Pseudovibrio sp. Tun.PSC04-5.I4: one gene and its partner. The protein of the gene in region 1 interacts with the protein of each later gene in a pairwise test. Links are inferred from orthologs where the notes say so. Each region holds a gene or a part of one and is shown on either strand. Other genes may lie near its edges. The genes, in order: nusG and rho.

Region 1 (16,129 bases):
GTTCAACCTTTACGCCCGGTCCCATCGTGGATGAAAGTGCTACGCGCTTCACGTAGATACCTTTTGCACCAGATGGCTTAGCTTTAATCACTGCGCCAACCAAAGATTTCACGTTTTCAGCAAGCTTTTCAGCGCCGAAAGAAACTTTGCCAACACCAGCGTGGATGATACCAGCTTTTTCAACGCGGAACTGTACAGAACCACCTTTAGCGTCGGTAACAGCCTTAGTCACATCAGGGGTCACAGTGCCAACCTTAGGGTTAGGCATCATGCCACGAGGACCGAGAACTTTACCAAGACGACCAACGAGTGGCATCATGTCAGGAGTTGCGATAACGGTATCGAAGTTGATCGTACCGCCCTGCACTTCCTTAACCAGTTCTTCAGCACCAACAATGTCAGCGCCAGCAGCTCTTGCTTCGTCAGCTTTCGCATCACGAGCAAAAACAGCAACGCGTACAGTTTTACCGGTACCGTTTGGAAGAACACACGCGCCGCGAACCATCTGGTCTGCGTGACGTGGATCAACACCAAGATTCATCGCAAGTTCAACAGTTTCGTCAAACTTAGCTGTGCCACGAGCTTTGATCATGTCAAGAGCTTCGGTCAGACCGTAATCTTTTTCACGATCGATACCTTCGCGAGCAGCTTTAATACGCTTACCTACTTTAGCCATGATACCCTTACTCCGTAACTTCCACGCCCATGGAACGGGCGGAGCCTTCGATCATCAGCATTGCTGCTTCGATGTCGTTAGCGTTGAGGTCTTTCAACTTGGCTTCAGCGATCTCACGAACCTGAGCCTTGGTTACGGAAGCTACTGTTCCGCGACCTGGAGTTGCTGAACCAGATTTTACTTTCGCAGCTTTCTTGATGAAGTAAGAAGCCGGAGCTGTCTTAACTGCAAAAGTGAAAGACTTATCGGAGTAGTAAGTAATGATGGTTGGGCAAGGAGCACCCTTCTCAACATCTTGGGTCTTAGCGTTAAACGCCTTACAGAATTCCATGATGTTAAGACCGCGCTGACCTAGCGCAGGACCAATTGGTGGGGATGGTGTAGCAGAAGCTGCTGGCACCTGAAGCTTAATAAAGCCTACAATCTTTTTCGCCATAATTCTCTCCAGAATGGATTAGTGAGATCACGCTTGTCGCATCTCACTGGATAAGAGAGCGGGCGGTCTGGCTTCCGACACACCGACGAAAGTATGCCTCACCTGCCGCCCTAACCCGAACTTAGCCGACTTTGTCGACCTGTCCGTATTCAAGCTCAACCGGGGTAGCCCGGCCGAAAATGGACACTGTCACTTTAAGACGTGTCCGTTCCTCATCGACTTCCTCGACAAGACCAGAGAAGGAAGCAAACGGCCCATCGCTAACGCGAACCTGTTCACCCACTTCAAAGCTAATGGAAGGTTTAGGAGCTTCGACACCTTCCTGAACCTGATTAAGAATACGCTGCGCTTCCACCTCAGAGATAGGCATAGGCTTCTTGTCATTACCAAGAAAGCCAGAAACCTTCGGCGTATCGTTGATCAGGTGATAAGCGTCGTCGCTCATCTCCATCTTCACAAGCACATAACCTGGGAAGAACTTACGCTCGGCATCAACCTTGCGACCACGACGAACTTCAACGAATTTCTCAGTCGGAACCAGAACCTCATCAAATGAGTCCTCAAGGCCCTGCTGCTTCGCTCTTTCTTTAATCGCTTCCGCAACTTTGCGTTCAAAGTTAGAATAAGCGTGAACAATATACCAGCGCTTGGCCATCTTAAATCTCGTTCCTACTATAATTGCCCGCAGAGCTACTTAGAAGCCAAGCAGAAAACTGATACCTAAGCTCATCAGCTGATCAGCTGCAAGAAAGAACATCGCCGCCAGAAAAACCATAATGAAGACCATCAATGTGGTCACACCGGTTTCTTTACGCGACGGCCAAGTGACCTTCGCTGTTTCTGAACGAACTTGCTGGATAAATGTAAAAGGGTTGGTTTTTGCCATCCGGTCCCGGCCTATTGCACGACAGGTGGGCGCGCAGAAACTTCCACGCGCCCGATCCCTGAAAACTCTTCATATGCCACCTTCTTCGATTAATCAAGAATTATTTAATATCGAAAAAGTGGCAGGGGCAGCAGGGCTCGAACCCGCGACCTACGGTTTTGGAGACCGTCGCTCTACCAACTGAGCTATACCCCTACAAGCGCTCCACGAAAGGAGCAAAAACCTATAACCTTCTGAAAACACTTCCTTTCAGAAGGTACCGTGTCGCAATACATGTCGCGACACGAAGTGTAAAGACTTAAAAAGTCTTTATTCGATAATTTCAGCTACGACGCCAGCGCCGACGGTACGACCGCCTTCGCGGATAGCGAAGCGCAGACCATCTTCCATAGCGATTGGTACGATAAGTTCAACCGAAACTGAAACGTTATCACCAGGCATCACCATTTCAATGCCATCTGGCAGAGAAACTACACCAGTCACATCAGTCGTACGGAAGTAGAACTGCGGACGGTAGTTGGTGAAGAATGGAGTATGACGTCCACCCTCTTCCTTGGTGAGGATGTAAGCCTCAGCTTTAAACTTCGTGTGTGGGTTAACCGAACCTGGCTTACAAAGCACCTGGCCACGTTCAACTTCTTCACGAGAAACACCGCGGATCAATGCGCCAATGTTATCGCCAGCTTCACCCTGATCGAGCAGCTTGCGGAACATTTCAACACCGGTAACGGTAGTTTTAGCTGTGTCTTTAACACCAACGATTTCAACTTCTTCGCCGACCTTAACGATACCGCGCTCAACACGACCGGTTACAACAGTACCACGGCCGGAAATTGAGAACACGTCTTCGATAGGCAGAAGGAACGGCAAATCGCGTGGACGCTCAGGAGTTGGGATGTACGCATCAACTGCAGCCATCAGCTCTACAATTTTGTCTTTGCCGATCGCGTCGTCGCGTTCTTCAAGAGCAGCAAGTGCAGAACCTGCAACGATTGGAATATCGTCGCCTGGGTATTCGTAGGAAGAAAGCAGCTCACGCACTTCCATGTCTACGAGTTCAAGCAATTCTTCGTCATCAACCTGGTCAACTTTATTCATGAAGACCACCAGAGCCGGCACACCAACCTGACGAGCGAGCAAGATGTGCTCACGTGTCTGTGGCATTGGGCCGTCTGCAGCGTTAACTACGAGGATCGCGCCATCCATCTGAGCCGCACCAGTGATCATGTTTTTCACATAATCGGCGTGACCTGGACAGTCAACGTGTGCGTAGTGACGAGCTTCGGTTTCATATTCAACGTGTGCTGTTGAAATAGTGATACCGCGAGCACGCTCTTCTGGAGCACCATCGATCTCGTCGTAAGCTTTGAAGTCACCAAAGAATTTGGTAATTGCTGCAGTTAACGTAGTTTTGCCGTGATCAACGTGGCCGATTGTGCCGATGTTGACGTGCGGCTTATTACGTTCAAATTTTGCTTTAGCCATGGGCGTAGCTCTCTATTTAATCGTAGTTCCGTTGATCAAAGCTCGAAGCCTAAATAAAGACCTCAAGGATTCTTTCAGGATAAACTCGCTTACTAGCAAGAATGGAAGTTGGAGCGGGTGAAGGGAATCGAACCCTCGTATTCAGCTTGGAAGGCTGCTGCTCTACCATTGAGCTACACCCGCATAACCAATTTCTTGTCGATGGTGGAGGAGGTTGGATTCGAACCAACGTAGGCATAGCCAGCGGATTTACAATCCGCCCCCTTTAGCCACTCGGGCACTCCTCCGAGATCGACAGAAAACTCTCCAGTGTGGAGAAACTTTCGAAACTCGCTTTACGAAACACGCCGCTAATCTGCAAGAGATGCGCCGCGTCCTGTGGCGCGGTTTATGCCGATGCTAACGCCATCTGTCAACGCCTCTTTTGCAAGTGCCTGTGCAAAATCAACAGGCCAACCGGTTTTCCCCCTTTTTTGGGTGAAAATGACGTTGAGTTCCCCAGGTATGGTGTTGCGAAAGCAGGGTTCTTCACATGTGAGGGCCTATTTCTTCCTTCCTACAATTCAAATCTGCGGGAATCCCTAAGTCCAAAATATTTGGCTCTTCAAGGCGTATCCAATTCTCAGCAATAATTATCAGGAATGCAGAATGTTTAGAATGTTGCATCCAATCTTCTTGAAGCATTGCCGCGACAAGAGTATCGAGGAGCCATGAGCACTTATAGAAATCAAAAGAGCGAGAGTGAAACCCGTTTGAGCCCTCCAAAAGGCGGCGAGCGATCCTCTCAGCACCCCAAAGCTGACGCAAAGAGCAAAGAGTTTTCCAAATCAGGCCCTAACAAGGGGTCCAAGGGAAAACCATGGCTCAAAAAATCAGCAAGTGATGATGGGCCCTACTATATATATGGGCTTCACACAGTGGAAGCTGCCTTCAACAATCCCGATCGCAAACGCCACACGCTGGTCGTGACACAAAATGCACTTCGCCGGTTGGAAGAGCGGAACGTCACAATCGATGTGCCAATTGAATCTAAAAGCCCGCGCGACATAGATCGCATGGTCTCAAAGGATGCTGTCCACCAGGGCATACTGCTACTTGTTGACCCCCTTCCTGAATATGACGCGAGTGAGTTGGAAGAAGGCACACTTGTTCTTGCGCTTGATCAGGTGACCGATCCACACAATGTAGGTGCAATTTTGCGGTCAGCTGTTGCCCTTGGTGCAGACGCTGTTGTCACCACCACGCGTCACGCTCCTGAAGAAGGCGGCGTACTGGCAAAAGCTGCCTCCGGTGCATTGGACATGCTCAAACACGTCCGCGTACCAAACATGTCCCGCTTTGTGGGCGAGATGCAAAAGATGGGCTATCAGGCCATCGCGCTGGACAGTGAAGGCCCAGCATCGCTCGAAGACACACCCTTTACCTATAAGACCCTCCTTGTCCTGGGCTCAGAAGGCAAAGGCGTCAGAGAAGGCGTGCGGAAAAACTGTGATGCATTGGCCCGGCTGGATATGCCAGGTCCGATCAAATCGCTCAACGTCTCCAACGCTGCAATTCTCTCATTATATGTAGCGCGCATGAAAATGGGATTATCATAACCTGACAGCCTCCCGCTCTCTCTAAGCTATTAAGACAGTGGTCAGCCAGGCGCACCTATCAACAGGTGCGCTGGCACCCTTCCCCACTTAGACAGGAACGAGTTTCTTCGGTCCGCAAGGGGAATAAGACACCCACCACAGCTTACCCCAACACCGTGCGCAACCTTCCACACATCTGCTTGGCTGGTTTCTCGGGAAACACGCACCTTTTCCTTCAGAAAACAAAGCCACTCATAAAAAACCACAAGCTTTCAAAAGAACGCACAAAACAACGCAAACAGTGTCCGCAGCTGAATTATTCCATCAATATCAACGAGCTGAAGCTAGAGCATGTGGAAAAGACATGCCGAAATCGACATTTTGACGCTCATTTGGAGTGAATTATTCGCTCCCCTGTGAATTCTTCCATTTTTTTGCATTTTGGGTATTTACAAACCCCGCTGTCGGCCGTAAATACCGCTCCAACGAAGACGCGCCGGCATAGCTCAGATGGTAGAGCACCTGATTTGTAATCAGGGGGTCACGGGTTCGATCCCTGTTGCCGGCACCACTCTTCTTCTTGATTTATCAAGAGAATTTCAAAGCCTCCTCCGGGAGGCTTTTTGCTTTTCTACCCTTTGTCAGCATATTGTAAGCAATGGGTATTTTTGTAAGCAGGATTTCGCCCCTCCTAACCCCTCCCAATACCCTTTCAATTTAATACTGGAAAAGCTGCTGATGTTGTCACTAGTCGTCAGCAGACAGGATTTCTGTGAGGTTTGACACAATCGAAGCCGTCAGAACTTTGTCACCTCTTGTCACAAGCCTTCACACACTCAGTTATCCCCCAAGCAAGATTGACTTATGCTCTTCAGCCACTCAACGAGTACCTTTTGGAGTCCAAAGCGACCGACAGCAGAAAAGCAAAGCCACTTCATTCTGGCTGGAAGCGCTACTTCTGCTAGTCTCGCAACCTACCTTTGAGCGAAAATCTCACGGAAAGTTGCGGATCTATGGACTGGCGCAGTTCGGATATTGCAGAACACGCTCAAGAAATGGTTCTGCGATAGGTACCCATATGTCTGGCCTATAATTTCTAAGAAAAAGGCTGTGACCTTCGTTACCGGCGGGCGGTAGGATACCTAACTCAGGACCGGTAGCCCCATCAGGCATGTACGCCTTGAACATCCTTCGTGCCAATTTTCTTAAAGGCTGCTTCCACCAAATTTTCTCGGAAAATTGGGTTTGGGGGATGCGTCCGGCGCCGGGCGCAAATGCAATCACGCCGCGACCGCCCTCAGGGTTTTGTTTGCAGCAGCAAGAGAGACGCTCCCGCCTTGCAAATGGCCAACCAACACAATTTGATCGGCGATAACACAGGGTTGGTCTCTGAAATAGTCTACTGCGCCAAGAAGATCCTGAGCCAGCACCTCCTCGGCACCAACATAATCTGGCGAAGAACACCTAGCAATCTCCACGTTCGCGCGTTTCCCCTCTGAGCGTCCATGTCCTCTGCTCAAAAGTATCATCACCAAATTGCGAAATCGGGATGATAGTCCTAGGGACCATTGCTCGGTGCTTCAGAATGTGAGCCATGATTGATGGAGGTGGTTCGGTTTATTTGAACAGTTGAATGTCGTTTATAAGTGGATCCGCTCCGGTTACGCCGCTGCTTGCGTTATGTGCAGCGTGTGGTTGCAGTAAGCCTGATCCGGCGTGTGCCAGTCAATGATGGTAACCGGATAGACGAACCCCTTCGCCATCGAAATATATGAGATGTCGACCGCCCAGGTCTGATGGATCTCAAGACCGCCACACCGCGCAGCAGATACGGGAAGATCTTGTGATACGGTGTGGGATTAGAAGTGTTTGAGCGTCAGTAGATTGCCTCAATACCCGTCCTTTTCATCAAGGATCTCACTGCGCACTGACCGATATGAAAGCCCTCTGCCTTCAACAATCACCATGCCGCTACCTGCAAACGAATACTCCAGATGCAGCTCATCCAGCCCACGCATGAATTTCAACGTTTCCGATGAAACTGGGTGGGGCCGGTAACAAACACTGCTTCTGGATATACTCAGGGCTTTGGCCTGACGGAATATTGTAAGGTCATGTTTGTGGTCAATCATCTTTTGGCGTTCAGTAAACCCGCTTTTGTGAGTGCCTTCTTACGGGCTAACGAGGCCCACTGGGGCCACGATCCCATCGAAGTCCGAAAAATCGGTCTCCAAAGCCGGCTCCTCAATCTTGGTATGCAGCCGTTTGACCTCCACATCAGGCTCTTACCTGGCTTGTTTATTAATTCCAAACACATCTGGTATGGCTGCAAGGGCCTGATCTTTCCGTTGCTTGATTTGGTTCGCGTGCACGTCAAAGTCCTGAGCTAATTAACTCAAGGTTTTCTCGTCGCGAATAGCGGCTAAAGCTACCTTTTCCTTGAACGCGGGACTATGGGACCAGTGGGGACGTCTGCTCATGATGGTCTCCTGTTCTTAGCATCATGCCAGTTTCAGGAGCTAAATCCACTTATACAACCTGTCAAAATTCCCGAGCCAGCTCTATGTGCCCATAGGGCCTAACAGGCACAGCATAAGCACCTTGATCTCCTTGGATACACTGAAAAATTCAGTGTTGCTTTTTCTGTAGATGGCCAAACGTTATTGGGGTCTTGTGAAAAATAATTCAATTCAGAGCTGTGTGTTCTCCGGTTGGTTAGAGACCTCTGCCTATACTTTCCCTTGGTCTTGAAAGGGATTGCGTATGATTATCCTTCTGGCATGCATCGCCGTACTCTGCGGTTTACTCTATGGCTACAACGAAGGCGTTATCGCTGGCGCTTACGAACCCATCAAAGCAGAGTTGCAATTCTCTGCGTATTGGGGAGGCCTTCTGGTCGCGTCCTTGTCCATCGGCGGTTTGATCGGAGCATACCTGAGCGCCTACCTCAGTGATACATTTGGCAGACGGTCAACAGTCATCATCGCAGCCCTGTTCTTTATCACCGGAGCCGTCTTATCCAGTGTTGCCCAAGACCTTTTTGTGCTCACGTTTGCTCGTTCTCTCATCGGAATGGGAATTGGCTTGTCCTCAATGGCAGGGCCCCAATACGTCTCTGAAATTGCGCCGCGCAAAATCAGAGGTCGTATGCTTGCCGCGTTCCAGTTCATGATCTCCTTTGGTGTCTTTCTTGGCTACCTTTCCAATCTAATCACGCTCGATCTTGGCTACAGCGCAGAAACCATCAATCGCTGGCAGTTCATGTTTCTCCTCTCCGCGATCCCTGGAGCACTTTTGCTCTTCGGAATTTGGAGCGCACCCGAAAGTCCGCGCTGGCTGATCATGGCAAACCGCTCAGCGGAGGCCAAAGCCGTCTTTGAAAAGATAGAGCCTGACCGATCGGAGGCATGGGTTAAAGGCAATGTTAAACGGATCGAACAAGATCTCGCCGAAGTGGCAGACCAAAAGGGAGGGTGGCTGGACCTTATCAACCCGCGAAACCGCCCCATCACCAGTTTCTGCGTCTTTACCTTCCTGTTCCAGCAGCTCAGTGGCATCAATGCAGTCGTCCTCTATGCGCCAGAACTTTTTGGTGACCTGGGATTTTCTGAGGAGGCAAGCCGTTTGTCTGCAACGGTCGGGCTTGGCGCAGCACTCGCTCTGGCAGCTGCTGCCAGCTTGTTCCTTATTGATCGCGTCGGCCGAAGACCTTTGATGGTCTACGGATTGCCCGCCTGCGCATTTTCCCAGTTCTTGATCGTGGGTGGCTTTCTCATGGGAGATGGGATTGGTACAGCACTGGCCGTTACAGGTCTTTGCCTCTATGTGATATCCTATTCCCTCTCCATGGGGCCTCTACCATGGGTCTACATGTCTGAGGTGTTCCCAAATTACCTAAGGGCCAAAGGGATGGTAGTGGCGGTAACCGTCAACTGGGTCTTCACATTCCTCGTGGTGTTTGGCTTCCCCAAATTGAATCAGCTCTTTTCGATCACCGAAATCTTCCTGTTCTTCGCCATTTGTTGTTGTATCGGAACCGTCTACGCCATCCGCCGCGCACCAGAGACCAAAGGCGTCGCTCTGGAAGACATCCACGAGTTATTTCATAAGGACGACAGCAAGACAGCTAAGGGGCCTGTCGTCGGCGAATAGGACCAGCAAACACCAACAGCACCACATGACTTCCCATGCAGTGGTGGGGTGATGTCACTTTAACTTTCCGGCCAGATTGATAGGATAGCAGTGGCGTATGACTTCAGTCCCGATCGACTACAACCGACACCGCTTTCCGCCATAGATTATTGCCCACGCCGTTTGGATCTATCACCGTTTCTCTCTCAGCCTGCGCGAGGTGGAAGAAATGGCGGTGAAGCTCGGCATTATGGTCTCGTATGAAACCATCCGCTGCTGGGGGACCAAATTCGGACCAGCCTGCGTTCGCCGGTTGCGTCGCAATGCGCGCGGTAGCGAGGACGCCTGGCATCTGGATGAGGTCGTCATCACCATTTAGGGTAACCGTTATTATCTCTGGCGAGCCGTCGATCAGGGTGGCTATAAACTTGACAAAACTCTTCAGAACCGCCGAAATACCAAGGCTGCCAAGCGCTCACTCACCCGGCTTTTATCGAGGCAGGGCCTTACGCCAAAACGAATAATAACCGACAAGCTCAGCTCCTATGGGACAGCAAAACGCTGGGTCATGCCAGAGGTCGAGCATCGCTCCCATAAGAGCCTCAACAACCGGGCAGAAAACTCGCACTTGCCTTGCTAAAGCGGGAGCGAACCATGCAAAGGTTCAAACCTGTAGGCCAATTACAGAGGTTTCTGGTTGGCTTTTCGGGCCTGCGCAACCTCTTCGTTACACCCCGCCAGCAACGATGTTCAAACACTATCCGCAAGCATCGCCTCGACACTTTTACTGAGCGGAAGCGGGCTGTCACGATTAACGCCTGAAATGCGTCTGCAGGAGCCTTTTGCGACCAGAATCAGCTTAACGTCGCAACACCTTTCAGATGACATGCGATGTAGCTATGCGACCATTAGGTTCTCTTAAGGCCCTGTGTGAAACACGGCCTCAAGCCCTCATAGGTCGCTTGTCTTATGCCTACCGTTCTTTGTCAGCATATTGTAAGTAAATGTACGAGTTTCACCGCGAAATACAAGGTAGGCGGAAGCAAATAATTTTCTACAACTCATTGATTCATAGTACTGAATCGTAGTTCAGGGTAAGTAACCTCCAGTTGCCAATTGCAACTTGTAATCAGGGGATCGCGGGTTCGATCCCTACTGTCGGCACCACTCTTCTTCTTGATTTATCAAGAGTATTTCAAAGCCTCCTCCGAGAGGCTTTTTGCTTTTCTGGCTTCAGCCAGCAAGCTCCCCGCTTGAGAAGAGAAGCCGCCATACGCAGATCACCAAAGCACTAGCTTTTGCCCGTTAGGTTTATGGGGTCACTGTCAAACGCCAATCCTGGAATAAGCGCGGAAGAGCCATTTTTTTCCCTCTTACCTGCAAGGGATAAGTACAGCGTTCCCATATTGCCAAACTCTCGCAGGGCAAAAAGATAGGGATCACCGCTGGTCCCCGTCCCTTTTGGCTCATCAACATCACCGGTGACCAAACCAGCCAGCGCAGCACCCCAAGCTTTCAGTGTTTTTTGGTCACCCGCTATACGTTGAACCCAATTCTCAAGCGTTTCAGGCACATCACCACCATTGGCAATCAATGAGAGCCAATCAACAGCTGGCACCTCACCAAGATCTCCCACATGTCCCCCAAATCCAACTGCGGGGAACAGCAGCGGGTTCCATTCCACCAATTCGTCTGCAGAAGAAGACGTTTCCTTAGAATGAGGAGCAATGCTCAACGAATGCACCGCGTTTCTAAGGCATGCTTTCAGGTCATCACTGACCGTTTCAAGGCGTTTGCGTAACTGAGCAACGGGATCGCGAAGCCAGTTCTGATTTAACTCATACTCTTCAGGCTCTTTCCCCAAGGGGAGCAAAAGCCCCACAAGAAGCCCAAAATCCAAAGTGGCTGTATCTAAGTCTTTTGCTGTAATTGTTTGTGTCACGCGGCTATTCCTCACAAAATCGCAGTTTTGAAATCATATGAGGCAAGACGAGACGCAACGGCCTTCGTGAGGGATGTAAAAACAAGGTGCGTTCTATGGTTAAACTATCTTGAACAAACACAATCCTCAGCTCTTCAAAAGAGCAACGGAAACTTACAAATGTCATAGAATTGCACGACCCGGCTTAGCCGTAGATTTACGACAAAACCAATGTTCAAATCTCAGTTCCTGATTTTATGGCTAGATAAACCTCAGTGATTCACGTCAGCGACATACATACAACTGGCAGATAAACAGGAGATCTGTGATGAGCTTTGAAAACCCAAATGCAGGTGAAGACTTGAACGCCCTTGAAGGCATCATCAGCAATTATAGGTCCGAAATTGACGACAATGCCATCTTGCATGACGACTTCGAAAAACTAAAAGACTACTTAGCGCTCAAGTTGGAGCATACCCCTGCTGAACGAACGCAACTCCTTGGCCACATACTCATGGAACTTGGAGAATCCGCAGATGATAACCTGCGGATGTCAGAGGAAAGCCCCCAAATTGATCGCCATGAAGCGGAAACAGTTCAACATCTGGAGAACCAGGAAACACTGCGAGATGCCCTGCATAAATTTGGCCTGAGGTATCTGAACTAAACCCTCTCTATGGCAACTTTGGAAATGCCTTATGCTTTGTTTTCAATAGGGTTTTCCCCTACGCTTCAGCACGTAGAACAGTAGTTTTCCATTGATCATCTTCACCCTTCGGATAATACCATAGGGTTAAGATGGAGGCCGTTATGGACGTGCTGCGCACCCTTATTCTACAGAGTGAAAATTCTCTGATTGACCGCATTTTCTTTTACGCAAAAAATCAGGGCTACACCCAATATACGGCCACCCTCCGAGAAGCTTGGAGAGCTTCAATCACCGGCCTGTCCAGTTCCATTATTGAGGCATTGGACACCTATGATCATCCTCCGGAAATTCCCGTCAACGCAGATTTCTCAACCCACCCCATCGCAGCGTTTGGCGTAGAACAAGCACGCAGCCACCGATCCAGAGGCGTCACTCTTGGTTATTTCCTTGGTCTGACCAAGTACTACCGCAAATCCTATCTGGATCTGGTAGATGGCCAGAGCTATGAGCCCGCTCAAATCGCCAATTACCATGCTTTTTTGCATCGTTATTTCGATTTCATGGAGCTAGGCTTTTCAACTGAATGGTGCAGCGTCACAGAAAGCGACAAACTAAATACAGCTTATGAAGAAAATCGCCGGATCACCAATGACAAGAACAAATACCTGACTATTCTGGAAAGCCTCAGCGACCCTATCGTTCTACTCAATGAAGACGGGTCTATCAACGACTTCAACTATGCGACTCAGACGATCTTCACCGGCTTACAATACAGCGGTGCCAAACATAAAAATCACAGCAGGCTCAACACACTAACTGACCAGCTCAGGCCATATCTACCAAAAGGTATGGAAAGTTGCTTTACAGATGTGCAGCTGGACACGGCATCCGGCCCAAGATTTTTCGATATTCGCGCGCAACAAATGGCCGATTTCAGCGAAAAATACTTTGGATTGATCGTCATCCTCAACGATGTCACAGACCACAAGAAAGCCAGGGAAGAAGCAGAAGCGGCCAACAACGCCAAATCCACGTTCCTCGCTGCAATGAGCCATGAGATCCGCACGCCGCTCAACGGGGTGTTAGGACTAGCGGATCTGCTGAAGGATACAGAGTTGGGGCAGGATCAACTGCGTTACCTCAGCGGGATTGTCTCCTCTGGTGAAATGCTGCGCTCAATCCTCAATGACGTGCTGGATTATTCCAAGATTGAAGCTGGTTCACTGGAACTTGAGACGGTCGATTTCAAAATTCGGCAAGTGGTGGAGCAAGTTGAAAACCTCGTCGCACAGGATGCAGAAAAAAAGGCGCTCTCACTCAACATTCACGTCAGCAAGGATGTGCCGGATATCATTCGGGCCGACCCCACCAAAATCAGACAAGTCCTTCTCAATTTAGTGAGTAATGCGGTTAAATTCACCGATGTAGGGTCTGTCTCCATTCAGGTCGCGATACCGCGTTTAAAAATCCGTCACACAAACTGCTTGCAATTTACGGTCACTGATACCGGTATCGGATTGCCATCCAAAGATGCCAGTTACCTCTTCGAACCATTCGTGCAACAAAATGCATCTACCAACCGGTTGTTTGGTGGGTCAGGGCTAGGCTTGGCCATATCAAAACGATTGGTCACAGCGATGGGGGGCGAGATAGGATGTCAGCCCAATGCAGAAGCCGGAAGCATCTTCCGCTTTTCAGTCCCGTTTTATGAGACGGACCAATCCGTCAGCATGATCGATGACAGAAAAGCCATCTGGAAACCAAAGAAGCTCAAGGTCTTGCTGGTGGAAGACAACGAGGTCAACCAACTGGTTACTGAAGGCTTTTTGGAAAAACTCGGCCACACGTCCACAACCGTTTCCAGCGGGGAAGACGCGCTTCAAAAGCTCAACGAGCACCGCTATGATCTGGTGTTGATGGACAACCGTATGCCGGGCTTGAGCGGAATTGATAGTATCGCCCAAATCCGTGCCTCCAAGCACTTCAGCATCGCAGAAATCCCTGTCATCGTCCAAAGCGCCTGTATCATCTTAGCGGAGATAGAAAGAAGTTTCGCTGTCGGAGCAGATGGGTTCCTCGGCAAACCCTACACGCAGGACGAATTGGAAGATGCCATCGCCTCCTGCCTGTCTGACAGAGCCATGTTTGCCCGCAACGCCAAAGAAAAGACCTGCGAACAGCTCACCGAGTTGATCGACGTAGCAGTGGTTCATGGCCATTACAATATGCTTGGGGAAGCACGTGCTAGACGGATTATTGAAGCTTATATGAAGTCAACGCTCTACTTTATTCCCGAACTGCGCAACGATATCGCGGCCAAGAATTTCTGCAAGATTGAAAACAGAGCCCATGGCATGAAAGGCGCCTCTCACAATGTAGGCCTCATCCATGTAGCGCACCTATCACAGAGCCTAGAACACGCCGCAAATAACAAGGAAGAGCACAAAGTGATGGAGCTGTTTGGCTCACTGGAAATCGCATTTACAGCCTCAAAACATATTCTCAATGAAACATGGTTGAGCTGCTTGCAAGACGCTGCGGAATAAAGGCGGAACCGCTGGACATCAATCTGTGCCGGTAAAGACGTAACCAACCCCATGAACCGTCACGATGAGGGAGGGATCTTTGGGGTTCACTTCGATTTTCCGGCGCAGCCGTCCAATCAAAACATCCACGGTACGGTCACTCGGATCCCATTCGCGGTGGTTGAGGTAATCCAGCAGGTTATCTCGTGTAAGAACGCGGCCCGTGTTTTCACAAAGCGCCGCCAGAAGCTCAAACTCACCTCGTGTCAGGCGCACATCTTCCTGCGCGGCAGAAAGCAACCGTCGTTTATCCAGATCCAACTGCCAACCAGCAAAATTCCTCACCCGCACATCTGCAGGCACATGGGCACGCCCGGCTTTAACACGGCGCAATAGGTTCTTGGAACGCGCCAACAATTCTCGCGGGTTGAACGGTTTCATCACATAATCGTCGGCTTCCATTTCAAGCGCAACAATGCGGTCTACATCATCAGTCCGGCCTGTCACCATAATCACGCCGACGTCAGAATGCTTGCGCACTTCCTTCAGGAGAGTCAGGCCATCATCATCGGGCAGGCGGATATCAAGCATGATCAGATCCACATTTCCAACAGCAAAAACAGCACGCATTTGCGCCCCGTCTTCCGCCTCCGAAACATGGTAGCCTTCAGTCTCAAAATACCCGGAAAGTGCGACGCGGCTGGTGAGATCATCATCAACAACGAGAATGTGTGACTTGTTAGACATATGCTTGTTATTGGCTCGTTTGTTTACATCGTGTTTACACCATTCTACACGCCGTTCATAATTATTCCAAACGCTATTTACAACCTTAGTCTAATTCTCTGAGCATTGACCGGACCAATTGTCCGAGAGTGCAAAAGAGATAACCAATGAAAATCTGGCAACTCCTGCGGACGAAAACCGCAATTTTCCCAATCAGTTTGCTTCTCTTGGTGACTTTCGCGACTGGCATTGTGTTCTGGGGTGGGTTCAACACCGCCATGGACTACACAAACACACTGGACTTCTGTGTGTCCTGCCACGAGATGCGGAGCACTGTTTATGAGGAGTACAAAAAATCCCCTCACTTCTCCAACGCATCCGGCGTGCAAGCAGTCTGTTCAGACTGTCACGTACCGAAGGAAACCATTCCAAAAATCATCCGCAAGGTGAAGGCGGCCAAGGAAGTTTATTCCAAGCTCACCGGCAAAATCGACACCAAGAAAAAGTTTGAAGCACATCGTCTGACCATGGCCAAAAGCGTATGGGCGGAGATGGAAGCCAACGATTCCAAGCAATGTCGTAACTGCCACAAACAAGCCTCTATGGATTTCAAGAAGCAGCATCCCAAAGCTTCAAAAACCATGCAGCAGGGCTTCAAAGACGGTCAAACCTGTATTTCCTGTCACAAAGGCATCGCACACAAATTGCCAGACATGTCTCAGGGCTTCAAAACCATGTTTGATGACTTGAAAGCTCTGTCAGCACGCGAAGGTGCAAAAGCAGATCGCCTCTACGCCATCACCAGCAAACCATACTTCATGGAACTGAAAACCGCAGAAAAAGGCGGCAAGAACAGTGGTCGTTTGATGGGCGGAACCGACGTCACCGTTCTGGAACGCGATGGTAATTTCGTGAAAGTCCGCATGGCGGGCTGGCAGCAGGATAAAGTGGACCGCATCATCTACGCGCTGCGCGGCCAACGCATTTTCTCCGTCACGGTAAGCAAAAAAATCATCGACAAGATCGAGCGCCTGAAAACCGAAGTTGATCCAGATACAGAGCTCACATGGCATCAGGTCCAACTGGACGCATGGGTCTCCAAGGAGAACCTCGTTTC
Region 2 (16,192 bases), 1.4 Mb from region 1 along the record:
TGGAATGATCGCCTCTCAAGCATTACGCCACTTCCAAATGCTTCACCTGTGCCGTTTAAAAGCGAACCAACGCATTGCAGTTGAAGATGTTATTGGTGGCATGCGCCCTCCGATTTTCTGGAAGCGCCGCTCAAAGATCGTCAGACAAGTAGAGATCTGGAATGAAGACTATCTGGAACGCGCACTCACTCGCTTGAATGATGCAGTCCGCGAGTCCCGCTTCAATGCAAGCCTATCCGCAGCAATCGTCTCACACACGCTCCTTGCAATTGCTCAGGTAGCAAAAGCTGCGAACAGACGCCGGTAACCAGCAAATTTCATTGTAAATTCCTTGAGCACCGCCAATTAAACTTGGTGGTGCTTTGGGGTGCTGTCACATTAAGTTCAAACCAAATTATACAAAAATATTTTTAACTATATCTGGGAATTTTTGAGCATTGAGGAATCCCGCAATGATTACAAAGCGGAAAATTATAAGAAGAAGTCGCTTCGGTACATTCTATATGAGAGGTCTCACAATTTTGATCCTCTATGGATTAATTGTGGCACTTCCAATTAAATATCTGCCTATCCCTGGATTTAGAACCACAGGAGAGCTCTTGAGTGGAGGGTGGAGTTGGGGAAGTATTTCTGGTTGTTTTAGTTATGTCCCAGTCCTCAATTTTGATGGAACAGATGGGTACCTAATTCTAGAAGGAAAGCGTGATTGGCAGATGTTTGAAAACATCGCTCTAAAGACAGATGCTAACTACACATATTTTTCAGCAACCATGTATACTCCGAATAAGCATAGAAAAAAAGAACCTGTCGAAATTGTAATAAAGTATTACGATCTAGGAAAAACTATGCATGCTGAAGGTGTCACAGTGAATGGACATGAGGGTGAATCGGATCTGTTTACATTAGTTCAATGCGGATACCCAAGCTTAGTAAACTATGCCCTGCGCCTCTTCAATATCAGAGAATATTGGGTTGAACCAAGAAAATAACTTTAGAGCTATTTTTACGACCGACTTCAGATCAAAGCATCTGCATCTCGCTTTAACAAAACTGGTTTAGTCAAAGTTGTTTCTTTCCCGAATCTATCTTAATTTCACTTCCGAATCTAAAAAGGCCGCGCCTCAGTTAAGAGGTACGGCCTTTTTCATAATAATCAGCAGGAACAATTAGTTCTGAATGCCAAGCAAGCGACATACTTCATCAAGCTGCTCAACACTCTTGTATTTGATCTTCAGCTCACCAGTGCCCTTTTCAGGTTTGTGTGCAATAGCAACTTTCAAACCCAAGCCATCGCCAAGGCGCTTTTCAAGCGAACGCGTATCAGCATCTTTTTCAGGCTTCGGAGCACTCTCTTTTTTCTTAAGCAGCTCAGGGTTTTGAGCCAGGCGCTCAGCATCACGAACTGTGAGTCCCTTCTCCACGATAAGCTCTGCCAAGCCTGCGGGATCGTCAGCCGTAATCAAAGCACGTGCATGACCGGCGGTCAAAAGCCCCTCAGCAAGGTAATCCTTTACAGAATTCGGCAGCTTGAGAAGACGCAGCGTGTTTGCAACATGGCTGCGGCTCTTACCAATCACCTTGGAAAGCTCAACCTGACTGTAAGAAAACTCTTCAATCAGCTGATCATATCCAAGCGCTTCTTCAATCGCATTAAGATCCGCACGTTGCACATTTTCAATAATGGCAAGTTCCAGAGCTTCCTGATCCGTCACTTCACGAATAACGACCGGAGCATCATGAAGACCAGCTCTTTGAGCAGCCCGCCAGCGGCGTTCACCTGCAATAATCTCAAAATGACCCGGCTTGTTAGGGCGTGGACGAACCAAAATTGGCTGCACAATACCCTTTGTACGAATGGATTCCGTCAGGTTATTGAGATCTTCTTCTACAAATGATTTCCGTGGGTTACGCGGGTTTGGCTGAAGATACTCAATCGGAACCTTTCGGTTGTCACGGCTCCGTTCTGCAGGCGATATTGTTGGCTCGGAGTTTGCCTCACCCAAAAGCGTAGCAAGACCGCGCCCAAGTCGCTTATTCCCTCGTCCTGCTTCCTCTGTCTTCGCCATTTCGGATTCCACCTATTTACATTTCAGGGCCTCAGAGTCGACGGGCCCTTCCCGCGGTTCCCTCGCGGGTCATCAAATTATTTTCTACAAGTAGCAACGGCATCCAAATCAAGCCGCAGCCATCCGCATATCACGCTCACGTTGAATGATTTCGGAAGCGAGTCGTAAATACGCCTGCGAGCCGGAGCACTTCAAATCATAAAGCAAAGCAGGCTTACCATAGGATGGAGCCTCAGAAACGCGTACGTTACGCGGAATAACCGTCTCATAGACAGCGTCACCCATCGTTTCGCGAACATCCTGCACAACCTGACTGGAGAGGTTGTTGCGGCTATCGTACATAGTGAGGACGATGCCGTGAATACTCAGTTCTTGGTTCAGAGACTGCTTCACCTGCTCAACGGTACTCAACAGCTGGCTCAAACCTTCCAACGCAAAGAATTCACATTGCAGAGGTACGAGAATGCTGTGTGATGCAGCTAAAGCGTTGATCGTAAGCAAGTTCAGAGATGGCGGGCAATCGACAAGAACATAAGAATATCCTTGTATTCGTCCCTCATCAGCTTCCTGTGCCATACCGGAAATTGCATTGCGTAATCGGAATGTACGATCACTGGCAGCAGAAATTTCCAGCTCCACCCCAAGCAAATCCATCGTCGACGGAGCGATCCATAACCGCGGAACAGCCGTTTCAAGAATGGTCTGTTCCAGTGTTGAGTCACCGCTCATAACATCATAAGTGGAATATTCACGATCGATACGATCGATACCCAGGCCCGTAGAGGCATTGCCCTGCGGATCAAGGTCAATAATCAGGACGCGCTCGCCAATCGCAGCAAGTGCAGTGCCGAGATTAATGGCTGTCGTCGTTTTGCCTACGCCGCCCTTCTGGTTAGCGATAGTCAACACACGAGGAGATTTTGGCAATAAGCTCATCCAACAGCACCTTATTTAGCGGTTTTCGGCTCGATTTTCGACAGGACCAGAACGCGACTTAGCGGATCTACTAGACTTACTTTTTCTACCAGATCAATTGACCACTCGGCAGATGCTTCTTCAATTTCGCGACGAAAATCTTGACCTTTGTGGAAAACAGCAGAAGCACCACCTTGTATAAACTGTGAAGAAAAACCGCAAAGAACCTGAAGAGAAGCCAAAGCCCGTGCAGAAACGCCCTCAATTGGAGCTTCCCACCCGTTTGTAACGGCTTCGATTCTACCCGCATGTACTTTGACATTACAACCCGCTTCTCGCGCAACAGTCCGGAGAAACGCCGCTTTGCGTTGATTACTCTCCACCATGTGAACAATACCATCCTCCCCTTCCTGTTTCAGCAACATAGCTGTCACCAATCCGGGAAAGCCAGCACCACTTCCAAAGTCAATCCAGGAGCGTGCATTAGGAAGTGTTCGCTGAATCTGGATGGAATCAGCAACGTGCCGCATCCAAATATCGTCCATAGTAGATTGAGAAATCAAATTCTGCGCCGGCTGCCACTTACGAACGAGGTCCACATAGATACCTAAGCGCCCAAACGTTTCACGTGAAACATCCTCATACATGCGCATAACAGGTGTAATCTGGCTGTAATCAGCCCGTTTTTCTAAAGCCATATTAAACAGCACCAACAACTTTTTTGCCTGAACGGCGAATATAAACGAGAAGCAACGTCAGCGCAGCAGGAGTAATACCATCCATGCGTGAGGCTTGCCCTATGGTCGAAGGACGCAAAGCTTCCAGCTTTTGACGCACTTCATTGGAAAGCCCCGTGAGAGTAGAGTAGTCAATCCACTCCGGAATTACCAAATTCTCATCTCTTTTAAGAGCTTCAATATCCGCAGCTTGCCGTTCCAAATATACAGAGTACATCGCATCAATAGCGACCTGCTCGGCAATTTTAACATCAAGCCCCTTCATCTCATCAAAAATCTCGGTGAGTTGTTCAAGCGAGATATCTGGATAAGCCAGCAAGTCAAAAACGGAGCGTTTCACACCATCCTGATTTATCGGCAACCCATGCTTACGCCCTTCATTGGGTGTAATTTTGACGAACTGCATCAAATCCCTGGTTTTCCGCAGTTTTTCAACCTTCGTTTCGAATGCGATGCGACGCTTATCGCCGATACATCCCCACTCAATACCAAGTGGAGTAAGACGTTGATCCGCATTATCTGCACGAAGAGTAAGACGATATTCAGCCCGTGATGTGAACATGCGGTAGGGCTCTGTAACCCCCCGTGTGGTGAGATCATCAACCATCACACCGATATACCCATCAGCACGACCGATAGTCACTGACGGCCCATTCTGCGCGGTGCGGGCGGCGTTCAACCCGGCAAGAAGTCCCTGCGCTCCAGCTTCTTCATAACCTGTAGTTCCGTTAATCTGACCCGCGAGATAAAGCCCTTTTTGCTTCTTTACCTCAAGCGTATTCGTCAACTCTGTTGGATCAATATGGTCGTACTCAATTGCATAAGCTGGCCGGAAGTATTCAACTTTTTCAAGACCGGGAATTGTCCGAAGAAACTGGATCTGAACATCCTCAGGTAGCGACGTCGAAATACCGTTTGGGTAGACGGTCGGATCGTCAAGCCCTTCCGGTTCCAAGAAAATCTGATGCCCATCACGATCGCCAAAGCGAACGATCTTATCTTCGATAGACGGACAATACCGCGGGCCCCTGCCCTTGATCTCACCGGAGTACATCGCCGACCGGTTGATATTATCGCGAATGATTTTATGCGTCTCAGGTGTCGTCCGCGTAATGTAACAAGGAACCTGCCGGATCTCAATTTTATCGGTCATTGTTGAGAACGGTATCGGATTTTCGTCACCCGGTTGCTCTTGAAGGACACCCCAGTTAATGGTGCGGCCATCCAAACGCGCCGGAGTACCGGTCTTCAAACGCCCAAGGCGGAGACCAATTTCCTCCAGTGACACAGACAAACCAAGAGCCGGTGCTTCCCCATCACGACCAGCAGGTATTTGCCTATCGCCAATATGAATGAGACCACGAAGGAATGTCCCGGTCGTGATCACAACTGCCTTTGCAGAAACACGACGGCCATCAGCCAGAGTAACACCCTTCAGGGTATCTCCGTCACGGATCAGCTTATCGGCCTCACCCTCCACAACATCCAAATTGGCAATCGCTTTGATTTCGGCTTGCATGGCTTCACTGTAAAGCTTGCGGTCTGCCTGAGACCGAGGCCCCTGCACAGCCGGCCCTTTCCGTCGATTGAGCATCCGAAACTGAATACCGGACGCATCAGCAACGCGACCCATCAATCCGTCCAGCGCATCAATCTCACGCACCAAATGTCCCTTCCCCAAGCCACCAATGGCCGGGTTACAAGACATCACACCAACTGTATCAAAGCGATGAGTAATGAGTGCTGTATGTGCACCCATGCGAGCAGACGCAGCAGCAGCTTCACAGCCCGCATGGCCGCCGCCAATGATGACTACGTCAAACTCAAGATCAAAATTGTTAGGCATTTCGGTCCTGCATTTCGCCGTTCTAAATACAGAGATAAGTATGAAACTCACTTTGTAAGCATCTGGACCAATCTGGGTCTCAGATAAAATCTGGGGGAATTAGAAGGGCAATTACCTGTTCTCTTGAAAAGTTGATACAACAGCTCACGCCTCGGGTCAAAGAAAACAGTGCATTCAGTCTCCAATGCCGCGACTAAAGTTTTCCACGGGACTCACTGAGTTTTCCCCACTAACTCCCGATTTCCCAAAAACGTTTCACGTGAAACATGCCTATTTTTACTTACCTACGCAAAAATCTCGGAAGATCACATCCAGCAAATCTTCCACATCAATGCGCCCTGTGATGCGGCCAAGCTGATCAGCGGCCCTGCGAAGATCTTCCCCTCTCAACTCAATCGGATAGCCAGCTGCATTGATGGCTCGGTCCAGATCATCTACACATTGTGTAAGATGGCTACGGTGGCGTTCACGAGTAATCAGAGGGTTTTCAATAAGTCCAATATTTCGTTCCGCAAACGACTCAAGACTTGATAGCAGCGCGTTCATGCCACCTTCATCGCGAACAGAAACGTTAATCTCTTGGGTCGTTTCGAAGGAGTCATGATCAACAACGTCACCCAAATCACTCTTGGTATTAAGCTGCCAGATCTCCGCTCCACCCGTCTTTAAGCTTGCGGGTAGGTCTTCCTGGTCCACATTGGGAGCGCGTGTCCAAAGAATGAGATCAGCTTTTCCAGCATGTACCAGAGCCCGCCGAATACCTTCCTTCTCAACTATGCCCACGCTTTCACGAATGCCAGCGGTATCAATCAGGGTCACAGGATAGCCACCAAGATCAAGATGGACTTCCAACACATCGCGTGTTGTTCCGGCTTCTGGCGTAACGATGGCAACATCTCGTTGAGCCAGCTTATTCATCAAGCTGGACTTCCCTGCATTAGGTGGGCCAAGCAGAACCACTTGAAGACCAGAGCGAAGTCTCTCCCCTCGCCGTGCATCGGAAAGGTGAGCGAGCATCGCATTGCGCAGCTTATCCAGCTCCACCCAAATTTCATCTGCAACAGAATCCGGGATGTCATCCTCATCGGAGAAATCAAGCTCAGCTTCAATCATCGCGCGGCTGCGAATAAGCGTATCGCGCCACTGCGTGTAAAGCTGTCCCAGAGCGCCGTCCATTTGCCTTTGAGCTTGCCTGCGTTGAGCATCTGTTTCAGCGTCGATAAGATCAGCAAGCCCTTCAACCTCAGTCAGATCAAGCTTGTTGTTGTGAAAGGCCCGACGTGTAAATTCACCCTGTTCTGCAGGACGACACCCTTCAAAGCTTGAGAGAACCCTAAGAACAGCAGCGACAACTGCCCGGCCGCCATGGCAATGTAGCTCAACAGTATCTTCCCCGGTAAAGCTTCCCGGCCCTTCAAACCACAAAATCAAAGCATGATCTAAGAGTGAACCATCTACAGGATCCCACAATTTTTTCAGACTTGATTCACGTGAAACTGGGAATTTACCTTTAATAAGTTCTCTGAGCACCGGCCTGGATTGAGAACCAGATAAACGGATAACAGCAACGCCTGAAGGAAGTGCGCCGCTGGAAACGGCGTAGATTGTTTCCTGTTGTGTATTCATTCAAAGTCCGGTTCTTTATTCGCTATGTGATCACGCTGTGACTGCGTTAAACCTACCCTATTCGCCAAGCAATACCTTGAATTCAGGATCACCTCTTTATGAGCAGAAATCGCTTAACGAACGCTTCAAGCCCTTACCTTCTTCAACACCAAAATAACCCTGTCCACTGGTGGGAATGGAGTAAGGAGGCACTCGACGAAGCACAAAAAACAAACAAGCCAATTCTGCTGTCTGTCGGTTATTCCGCTTGTCACTGGTGCCACGTCATGGCTCATGAGAGTTTTGAGGATGAAACAACAGCTGCCCTCATGAATGAGCACTTCATCAACATCAAGGTAGATCGTGAAGAACGTCCTGACATCGATCAAATCTATATGCAAGCCTTGCATATGCTGGGCGAACAAGGTGGCTGGCCGCTGACAATGTTCGTGACACCCACCGGTGATCCATTCTGGGGTGGAACATATTTTCCAAAAGAAGCTCAGCATGGCTCTGCTGCTTTTAAAGATATTCTCGCGGCAGTAGCCCAAAGCTTCTCAACGGATCGCGATACAATCGAAGCCAACAGACAGGCCATCAGTCAAGTGCTGAATGCACCACATCCCGAAGCCTCCCCCCTTTCAGCATTCATGATTACCGCTGCAGGCAAACAACTCTTCACCATGCAGGATGAAGTGGAAGGCGGAATGAACAGTGCGCCGAAGTTTCCGCAGGCCGCAGTTCAGGAGCTTATTTTCAGAACCGCCAAAGGCCAGAAAAATACCTTTATGCGCGACCAGTATTTGGTAACCGCGCGTGCTATTTCTCAGGGCGGAATATACGATCACGTGGGAGGTGGCCTGGCTCGTTACGCAGTAGACTCTATTTGGCTCGTCCCACATTTTGAAAAGATGCTCTATGATAATGCCCAGTTCATTGAACATCTATGTTGGGCCTATCAGGAAACTGGCGAAGAACTGTTTCACCTCCGGATCCAGGAAGTGATTGATTGGCTCAAGCGGGATATGAAACTACCTGAAGGCGGCTTCGCATCTTCTATGGATGCAGACAGCGAAGGTGTCGAAGGCAAGTTCTACGTCTGGACTAATGACGAGCTGAAAGCCTTAGTTCCAGAAGAGCACTTCGAGCTGTTTTGCAAAGCCTATGATGTGACCATTGAGGGCAATTGGGAAGGGAAGATTATTCTCAACCGGCGTCAGTCCCCTACTCTTCTAAACGCCGCCCAAGAAGACGTGTTGGCTACGTGCAGGAAGATCCTGCTTGATCATAGAGCAACCCGTATACCGCCTCACAAAGATGACAAAGTTCTAGCTGATTGGAACTCCATCCTTATCTGTGCGCTTGTAAAAGCAGAACCCCTTGTTTCACGTGAATCTATTCGCATTTCTGCCAAGGAAGCTTTTGGCTTTATTATTGAGCATATGCTGGTAGATGGAAAGCTCAGTCATTCCTGGCGACAGGGCAACAGATTAGAAACTGGTTTTGCTGCAGATTATGCATGGACAGCCAGAGCAGCTCTCGCCCTATATAGTTCGGAACCGAATCCTTCCGAAAAGCAGGCATACCTGAATAAAGCCGAGGAGTTACTTTCCATCCTTAATGACCGCTTCTCACACACCAACGGCGGCTTCTATATGACGGATAAAGATGCCGATGACCTCATCCTCCGGCCCTACCACGCTTATGACGAAGCAACCCCCAACTACAACGCGGTCGCTGCATTAGCCTTCACAGAGCATTGGATACTGACGGGAAATACATCTTCCCGCAATATCGCTGATGGGACACTGAATGCCTTCACAGCTGACATTCATAAAAATGTCTTTGGCACCGCAGGCCTCCTGAATGCATTGGATACAAGAACGCGCTTCAAGAAAGCGCTTGTTGTTCACGGTTCTGGACCGGAAGCGAATCCAATGAAGGAACCACTCCATAAACATTCTGATCCGGTATTTTATATAGACGAAGTCCCAGAGGGTTCTATAAAGCCGGTTGAGCTGGAAAACTCATCCTGGAACAATGGTGAGACCACTGTTTTCATCTGCTCAGAGAAGGGCTGTTCCTTGCCCGCTACCACACCAAAACTTTTAGGCGAGCAATTACACTAAGCATATCAATCAAGGGTTGGGTCGTTGTTTCACGTGACCCAGCCCTTGATTAGAGCTTTGAAAATTGATGTGATTCACGTGAAACATCACATTATTAACAGGAGAACAAATTCTTTATCCCATCAAACTAAGCTCTAAGATACAGATGCGAAACGGTCTCTATTCAACCGGTAAAGAACATGCCTACGAAGCCAATGTCCCTCTTCCAAAAACTGATGATCAAAATCATCAGAAACTTCAGTCACCATTCCAAGCCGTTGCATTACCTTTTGAGAACGCTTGTTTTGAACTGCAGTAAAACTTACGACCTCATCCAACTGAAGAGTTTCGAACCCGAATCTAAGCCAAATACGGGATGCTTGCTGCGCAATCCCCTTCCCCCAAGCATCAGGAATAAGACGCCAACCGATCTCAACGCAGGGATCAAACGGAAGAGGTATTGGATAGGTTGGGATACCTAAACCACAAAAGCCAAGGAACTTCCCGGACAACTTGTCTTCGACAACTGGTACCGCAAAACCGTGGCTCTCCTGTTTTGCCAACAAGCGTTGATGCATGGTCTCGCTTTCCTCTCGAGACATCACATTTGGGAAAAACTCCATAACGCGAGCATCAGCATTCATCTCCGCAAGACCATCCAGATCCCGCGCTTCCCACTTCCGCAATACAAGCCGGTCCGTCTCAATATGCGGGCATTTGTCAATTAGTGTCTCAACCATATTCACGGTCCAAAAATTGTTGTTTTGTAATCCGGTATAGAAAATTCCGCGCCAGTGGAGCATTCGCATCCATGTCGGGATCAATAAAATCGTCACCAGTTGAATAAATCATCCCAAGGCGCTTCATGGTATTTTCAGAACGTTGATTGCCCACAACCGCATTCGCGACAATCTCATCCAGCTTCAAAATCTCAAAACCGAATTTAAGCCAGATACCTGCTGCTTCCATGGCAATGCCCTTCCCCCAAGCATCACGTTGAAGCCGCCAGCCAATTTCAACGCACGGCCCAATAGGAATATCAGTCTCTTGAACATTAAGTCCACAGAAGCCCAACAAACGACCAGATTGTTTATCTTCAACAACCGGGAAGCAATAGCCATGCTGATCCTGTTTTCTCAGCACACGACCTAACATCTGCTCCGCTTCTTCAGGTGATTTCACAGCGCCGAAGAATTTCATGACCCCAGGATGCCCACATAATTCAATCAGGCCATCAAGATCCCTTTGCTCCCACTTACGAAGAATAAGACGCTCTGTTTCCGCACGAGGACATTTATCAAGAACAATAGTTTCCATGTCACTCTCCCTCTCAATTCAAAATAGAATCCAATCAACAAACAAAAAAAAGGCCCCGCACACCGAAGTGAGCGAGGCCCTAAAACTCGGTACAATAAATCTATGTATTCATTGAATCGAAGAAATCATCGTTGGATTTTGTCTGACGCAATTTATCGAGCAGGAACTCAACAGCATCAACAGTATTCATCTGGCTTAGGATACGGCGCAGAACAAAAGTCTTCTTGAGCTTATCAGCAGAAACAAGAAGCTCTTCCTTACGAGTACCGGAGCGCTGAATATCAACAGCCGGGAAGACACGTTTGTCAGAGATCTTACGATCAAGGATAATTTCGGAGTTACCCGTTCCCTTGAATTCTTCGAAGATAACTTCATCCATACGGCTGCCGGTATCAATCAGGGCCGTCGCGATGATGGTAAGAGAACCACCCTCTTCGATGTTACGAGCCGCACCAAAGAAGCGCTTAGGACGCTGCAACGCGTTCGCATCAACACCACCAGTAAGAACTTTACCAGAGGACGGCACAACGGTGTTGTAGGCACGACCGAGGCGTGTGATGGAATCCAGAAGGATAACAACGTCACGGCCATGTTCAGTCAGACGTTTAGCCTTTTCAATCACCATTTCAGCAACCTGAACGTGGCGAGAAGCAGGCTCATCAAATGTAGAAGAGACAACTTCACCATCAACTGTGCGCTGCATGTCCGTTACTTCTTCCGGACGCTCATCAATCAACAGAACGATAAGGTAACACTCAGGATGGTTGGTTGTAATAGACTTCGCAATATTCTGAAGGAATACTGTTTTACCTGTCCGAGGAGGCGCAGTGATCAGAGCACGCTGGCCTTTGCCGAGCGGAGCTACAAGATCAATAATGCGAGAAGAAATATCCTTGGAGCTGGATTCCGGTATTTCAAGATTGAAGCGATCTTCTGGGTAAAGCGGCGTCAGGTTATCAAAATGAACCTTATGTCGCGCATTTTCAGGATCTTCAAAGTTGATTTTATTGACCTTCAGAAGGGCGAAGTAACGCTCACCATCTTTAGGGCTACGGATCTGGCCTTCAACAGTATCACCAGTGCGCAGAGAAAAGCGACGGATCTGTGAAGGTGAAACGTAAATATCGTCTGGGCCTGGCAAGTAGTTTGCATCAGGAGAGCGGAGGAAGCCAAATCCATCTTGGAGGACCTCTACGACACCTTCGCCGATGATCTCAATATATTGCTCTGCAAGTCTCTTCAAAATCGCAAACATAAGTTCCTGTTTGCGCATGGTACTTGCATTTTCGACATCATGCTCCTCAGCTACTGTAAGGAGTTCAGTCGGGCTTTTAGACTTAAGGTCTCTGAGTTTCATTTCCCGCATAAATAGGGATCGTCTTTACTATGGGTTCTGGACTTGATTTAGCTTTAAAGGATCAAGAACTTTCGAACACAAAACGTTAGGGGGGAATTGCAGCTTCTCTAGGTACGACGTTCATCGACCTACGAAAATCGCTAGGAGATTAGCGATTATTAAAGCTGCACTGTGAAGGTGTCGGCACAATAACTAATCGAATTCAATTCGGCAAGTGCTTATTGCCCACTAATTCTCCTAAATTTTCAATAATAATTTCCGAATGCCCGGATCACCTAGGGTTTAAAGATCACTAGGAACACAATTGCAACCATTAATAGTGTTGGAATCTCATTAATAATTCTAAAGTATCGCTCACTATTCTTGTTTTGATCCTGCGCAAACTTGGTCACATGCTTCGAAAGCATTACGTGATATATCGTCATGAGAATAACAAGAGAGAACTTCAATAGAAACCAAAGATCAAAATATGCATCAAGCAAATAAACCAACCACAAACCAAAAATCCATGTGGCCATCATTGAAGGCGCCATAATTGCTTTCAGCAATCGGCGCTCCATGATCTTAAAGGTTTCGCTCTTGTCAGATCCGATTTCTGCCGTCGTGTGATAGACAAAAAGGCGCGGGAGGTAGAACAATCCTGCCATCCAAGCAACTACAGAAATTATGTGTAGGGACTTCGCCCAGGAATATGCATCATCCATAATCCGCGCCTCAATATTTGTAATAACCGATTACAGGCCTTTTACGCGCTTCACCATCTCAGCCACGTGTTCTGGCGGTGTCTGCGGCACAACGCCATGACCCAAATTAAAGATATGCGGGCCATTGCCTAAAACTTCGAGAGAGTGATCTATTCCAGTTTCAAGCGCACGTCCACCGGCAACCAGTCGCATCGGATCCATATTCCCCTGAACAGGAACAATCTTCTGAATTTCCTGAGCAACTTCTGCAGGAACAGTCCAATCCAGACCTACTGCATCAACACCAGTACCTTCAACATAGCGCTTTAGCCGCGCTGCGGATGCTTTCGGGAAACCAATGATCTTCGCATTGGGGCGCTGAGCTTTCACGCCATCAACGATTTTGCGAGTTGGACCAACAGACCACTGTTCAAATCCAATGTCATCCAAAACACCTGCCCATGTGTCAAAGATCTGAAGCGCATCAGCACCACCATCCAGCTGAGCCACAAGGTAGCTGATAGAAGCTTCAACCAGATGATCGATGAAAGCAGTCAGGAGCGCAGGATCCCTGTAGGAGCCGATACGAGCGGCAACTTGGTCCTGAGTGGTATGACCAGCCACAGAATAGCAAGCAACCGTCCACGGAGCTCCGCAGAAGCCTAGAAGCGTGGTTTCTGTCGGTAACTCAGCTCTCAAACGCTTGATTGTGGCAATAACAGGAGCCAAATGCTCCATTGTCCTAGCTTGATCAAGTTTATCAACGAGTTCGATTGAGAGTGGTTCGAGAACTGGTCCTCGACCCTCCTCAAATTTTACAGGGTAGCCAAGCGCATCTGGAACTACGAAGATGTCAGAAAATAGGATGGCAGCATCGAAGCCATACCTACGAATTGGTTGGAGAGTAACTTCTGTTGCAAGATCGGTGTTGTAGCAGAAGTCGAGAAAATTTGGAGCTTGAGCTCGTATAGCTCTGTACTCAGGCAAATACCTGCCTGCTTGTCGCATCATCCAGATTGGTGGGCGCTCTAGTTTTTCGCCTGCCAAAACGCGCATTACCGCTCTTTCATGAGATTGCATCAATCGCCTCTTTTATCCAAAGCCTGCTTTAAAAGAATCTTCTTATTTTCTTGTTTCTATTTCTATTAGTGAGTGAATAGCAGGGATCAATTAAATTCCACAATTCTTAACTGAAAAAACACTTATGGGATAAGTCACAGATCAAAAACAAGCAAGACTCTACACAGGAGTCGAAAACTAATTGTTTTTCTTTATGATTCAATAGGTTACTATCTTCAATATAACCACAGATCACAGTTCATCCCACAAGCTGTCCTGTGTATTTTTTTCGTGGGAATGTGCAATCCCTGTTTTCCAGTTCATTTCGAATTCAATATTCTCAAAATATAGAATTGTTGACGAAATAGGGTCAGCGGGCATTAAATTGGCGGCACATGGAGATTTGAACAGTTTTCCCAAATCTCTTAGGCATGTTGAGGATGATACCTTGGGTAACCACTCTAACTACTTCCATTTGCACATGGTTTCGGATTCCACTGGCGAAACTTTGATGACTGTCGTGCGTGCTGCGACAGCACAATATGAGAATATCCAGCCCATTGAGCATGTTTATCCGCTTATCCGACATGACAAACAGTTGAGTAGAGTGCTGGATGAGATTGAATCTGCACCAGGAATTGTTCTCTACACGCTTGTGGAACAAGCTTACGCCCGCCGCCTGGAGCGGAAATGTCAGGATTTGAGCCTACCGTGCGTAAACATCCTCAAACCCGTCTACCAGGTCTTTCACAGCTATCTGAACGTCACAGAGACATGGCGTGTGGGTGGGCAGCATGTCTTGGATGATGAGTACTTCCGCCGTATGGACGCTATGAACTTCACCATGATGCACGACGATGGCCAGATAGCCGGTGTTTTGGATGAAGCAGATGTAATTCTGGTCGGTATCAGCCGAACATCAAAGACGCCAACCAGTATCTATCTGGCAAATAGGGGTATTAAGGCGGCAAATATCCCGCTGGTCCCCAATATACGCCCTCCCCGCCAGCTTCTTAAAGCCAAAAAGCCGCTTGTTGTTGGTCTGATGGCGACGGCTGAACGCATTCGGGATATTCGCCAAAACCGTATTCTCACTCTTGATGCCAAAACGGATAACGACAGCTATGTGGATCGTAAGTCCATCGCGCAGGAGATTGCGATGTCGAAACGATTGTGTGCAGAAAATGGATGGCCTTTGATTGACGTGACACGTCGTTCCATTGAGGAAACGGCAGCAGAAATTATGGAATTGCTCAGAAAGCATAAAAATGAACAGAAAGAAGAAGAAGAATATTGAGAAGCTCAACGATTTATCCCAATGAAGAGCACAAGAAATCCTCAGTTTTGGAAAGTAGGGTATGACACGACTGGTTTTAGCCAGCGGAAGTAAAATCCGCGCAACTCTCTTGGAAAATGCTGGACTTATCTTTGATAGGATTCCGGCAAATGTTGATGAACGCCAGATAGAAGAGCCATTGCTTTCCACTGGTGTGGATCCAAAAGTGATTGCAGCCAAATTATCCGTTGCGAAAGCGAAAGAAGTTTCGGCACATCATCATGGTGCTTACGTTATTGGCGCGGATCAGATCCTTGCTTTTGAAGGTACGCGGTTGGTGAAGCCTGAAGATCTGAAAGCTGCTCGTCAGCAATTGGAAAACTTTTCAGGCAAAAGCCATGCTCTCCACTCCGCTGCTTGTATTGTGAAAGACGGCGAAGTTGTATGGGAGAGTCTTTCGACCGCAGTCCTCCACGTTCGCCATCTCACAACAGACTTCCTCGATTGGTACATTGACCGGACCGGCACCGAAATTCTTTCCAGTGTCGGCGCTTATCAATTGGAAGCTGAAGGTGTTCAACTGTTTGAAAAAATTGAGGGTGACTATTTTACAGTCCTTGGTCTGCCGCTGTTGGCCTTACTGGATTACCTGCGCAGCATTGAGGTTTTGAAGAAATGAGAAACGCTGCTGTTACAGGACATCCTATTGGCCACTCCAAATCTCCCTTGATCCACGGTTACTGGCTTAAACAACACGGCATTGAAGGATCGTATATTGCCCAGGATGTCCCACCAGAAACGGCAGAGACTTTCTATGGCTCTCTAGCAAAGCATGGGTTAGTTGGTTGCAACGTGACTATTCCCAACAAGGAACACGCTTATAAAGCCGCCGAAAAACTAGACGATGCAGCCAAAACGATTGGTGCTGTAAACACGCTTTGGTTGGATGAAGACGGTGTATTGAACGGTTCAAATACTGATGGTCTTGGTTTTCTGGGAAACCTGGATCAAATATTGCCGGATTGGGATAACAACGGGAATAAAGCTATTGTTTTGGGTGCCGGTGGTGCTTCTCGCGCGATAATTTGGGCGTTGCTCTCAAGAGGGTTCACAGAAGTGTATATCGCAAACAGAACGCTGGAAAAAGCGCAGAAACTAGCGGATCATTTTGGACCAAATACCATCGCAGTTTCTTGGGATACTCTGGGGGAAACACTTGGAGA

Evidence for each region.
Region 2: the proteins of nusG (region 1) and rho interact in binary tests that used the Escherichia coli proteins (3 or more experiments, as listed by UniProt). The link is inferred for Pseudovibrio sp. Tun.PSC04-5.I4 from one-to-one orthologs.

What each region holds. Positions count from the first base shown.
Region 1 is NZ_FNLB01000006.1:4,367,313-4,383,441, reverse strand. The notes cover bases 1-2,841. They hold nusG (transcription termination/antitermination protein NusG), read right to left. Parts: upstream 1,768-2,841; coding sequence 1,234-1,767; downstream 1-1,233. Other genes in these bases: tuf (elongation factor Tu), read right to left, coding at 2,308-2,841; secE (preprotein translocase subunit SecE), read right to left, coding at 1,807-1,998; rplK (50S ribosomal protein L11), read right to left, coding at 684-1,112; rplA (50S ribosomal protein L1), read right to left, coding at 1-676. Outside these bases: more of tuf, read right to left, coding at 2,842-3,483; BLS62_RS25530 (TrmH family RNA methyltransferase), read left to right, coding at 4,194-5,081; BLS62_RS25510 (alpha/beta hydrolase), read right to left, coding at 6,341-6,538; BLS62_RS32640 (hypothetical protein), read right to left, coding at 6,950-7,078; BLS62_RS25505 (hypothetical protein), read left to right, coding at 7,106-7,450; BLS62_RS25500 (sugar porter family MFS transporter), read left to right, coding at 7,824-9,212; BLS62_RS25490 (hypothetical protein), read right to left, coding at 10,483-11,133; BLS62_RS25485 (hypothetical protein), read left to right, coding at 11,441-11,779; BLS62_RS25480 (ATP-binding protein), read left to right, coding at 11,923-14,307; BLS62_RS25475 (response regulator), read right to left, coding at 14,326-15,033; BLS62_RS25470 (NapC/NirT family cytochrome c), read left to right, coding at 15,180-16,129. UniProt on the Escherichia coli protein: Part of the processive rRNA transcription and antitermination complex (rrnTAC). The complex forms an RNA-chaperone ring around the RNA exit tunnel of RNA polymerase (RNAP).
Region 2 is NZ_FNLB01000006.1:3,019,465-3,035,656, reverse strand. What follows is about bases 9,828-12,731. They hold rho (transcription termination factor Rho), read right to left. Parts: upstream 11,961-12,731; coding sequence 10,695-11,960; downstream 9,828-10,694. Other genes in these bases: hemE (uroporphyrinogen decarboxylase), read right to left, coding at 12,686-12,731; hemJ (protoporphyrinogen oxidase HemJ), read right to left, coding at 12,227-12,655; BLS62_RS19305 (GNAT family N-acetyltransferase), read right to left, coding at 10,010-10,594; BLS62_RS19310 (GNAT family N-acetyltransferase), read right to left, coding at 9,828-10,017. Outside these bases: holA (DNA polymerase III subunit delta), read left to right, coding at 1-307; BLS62_RS19345 (hypothetical protein), read left to right, coding at 453-989; BLS62_RS19340 (ParB/RepB/Spo0J family partition protein), read right to left, coding at 1,167-2,066; BLS62_RS19335 (ParA family protein), read right to left, coding at 2,175-3,002; 16S rRNA (guanine(527)-N(7))-methyltransferase RsmG, read right to left, coding at 3,014-3,634; tRNA uridine-5-carboxymethylaminomethyl(34) synthesis enzyme MnmG, read right to left, coding at 3,681-5,564; tRNA uridine-5-carboxymethylaminomethyl(34) synthesis GTPase MnmE, read right to left, coding at 5,841-7,190; BLS62_RS19315 (thioredoxin domain-containing protein), read left to right, coding at 7,289-9,298; more of BLS62_RS19310, read right to left, coding at 9,433-9,827; more of hemE, read right to left, coding at 12,732-13,714; BLS62_RS19285 (pyruvate, water dikinase regulatory protein), read left to right, coding at 14,142-14,990; BLS62_RS19280 (Maf family protein), read left to right, coding at 15,052-15,648; BLS62_RS19275 (shikimate dehydrogenase), read left to right, coding at 15,645-16,192. UniProt on the Escherichia coli protein: Facilitates transcription termination by a mechanism that involves Rho binding to the nascent RNA, activation of Rho's RNA-dependent ATPase activity, and release of the mRNA from the DNA template.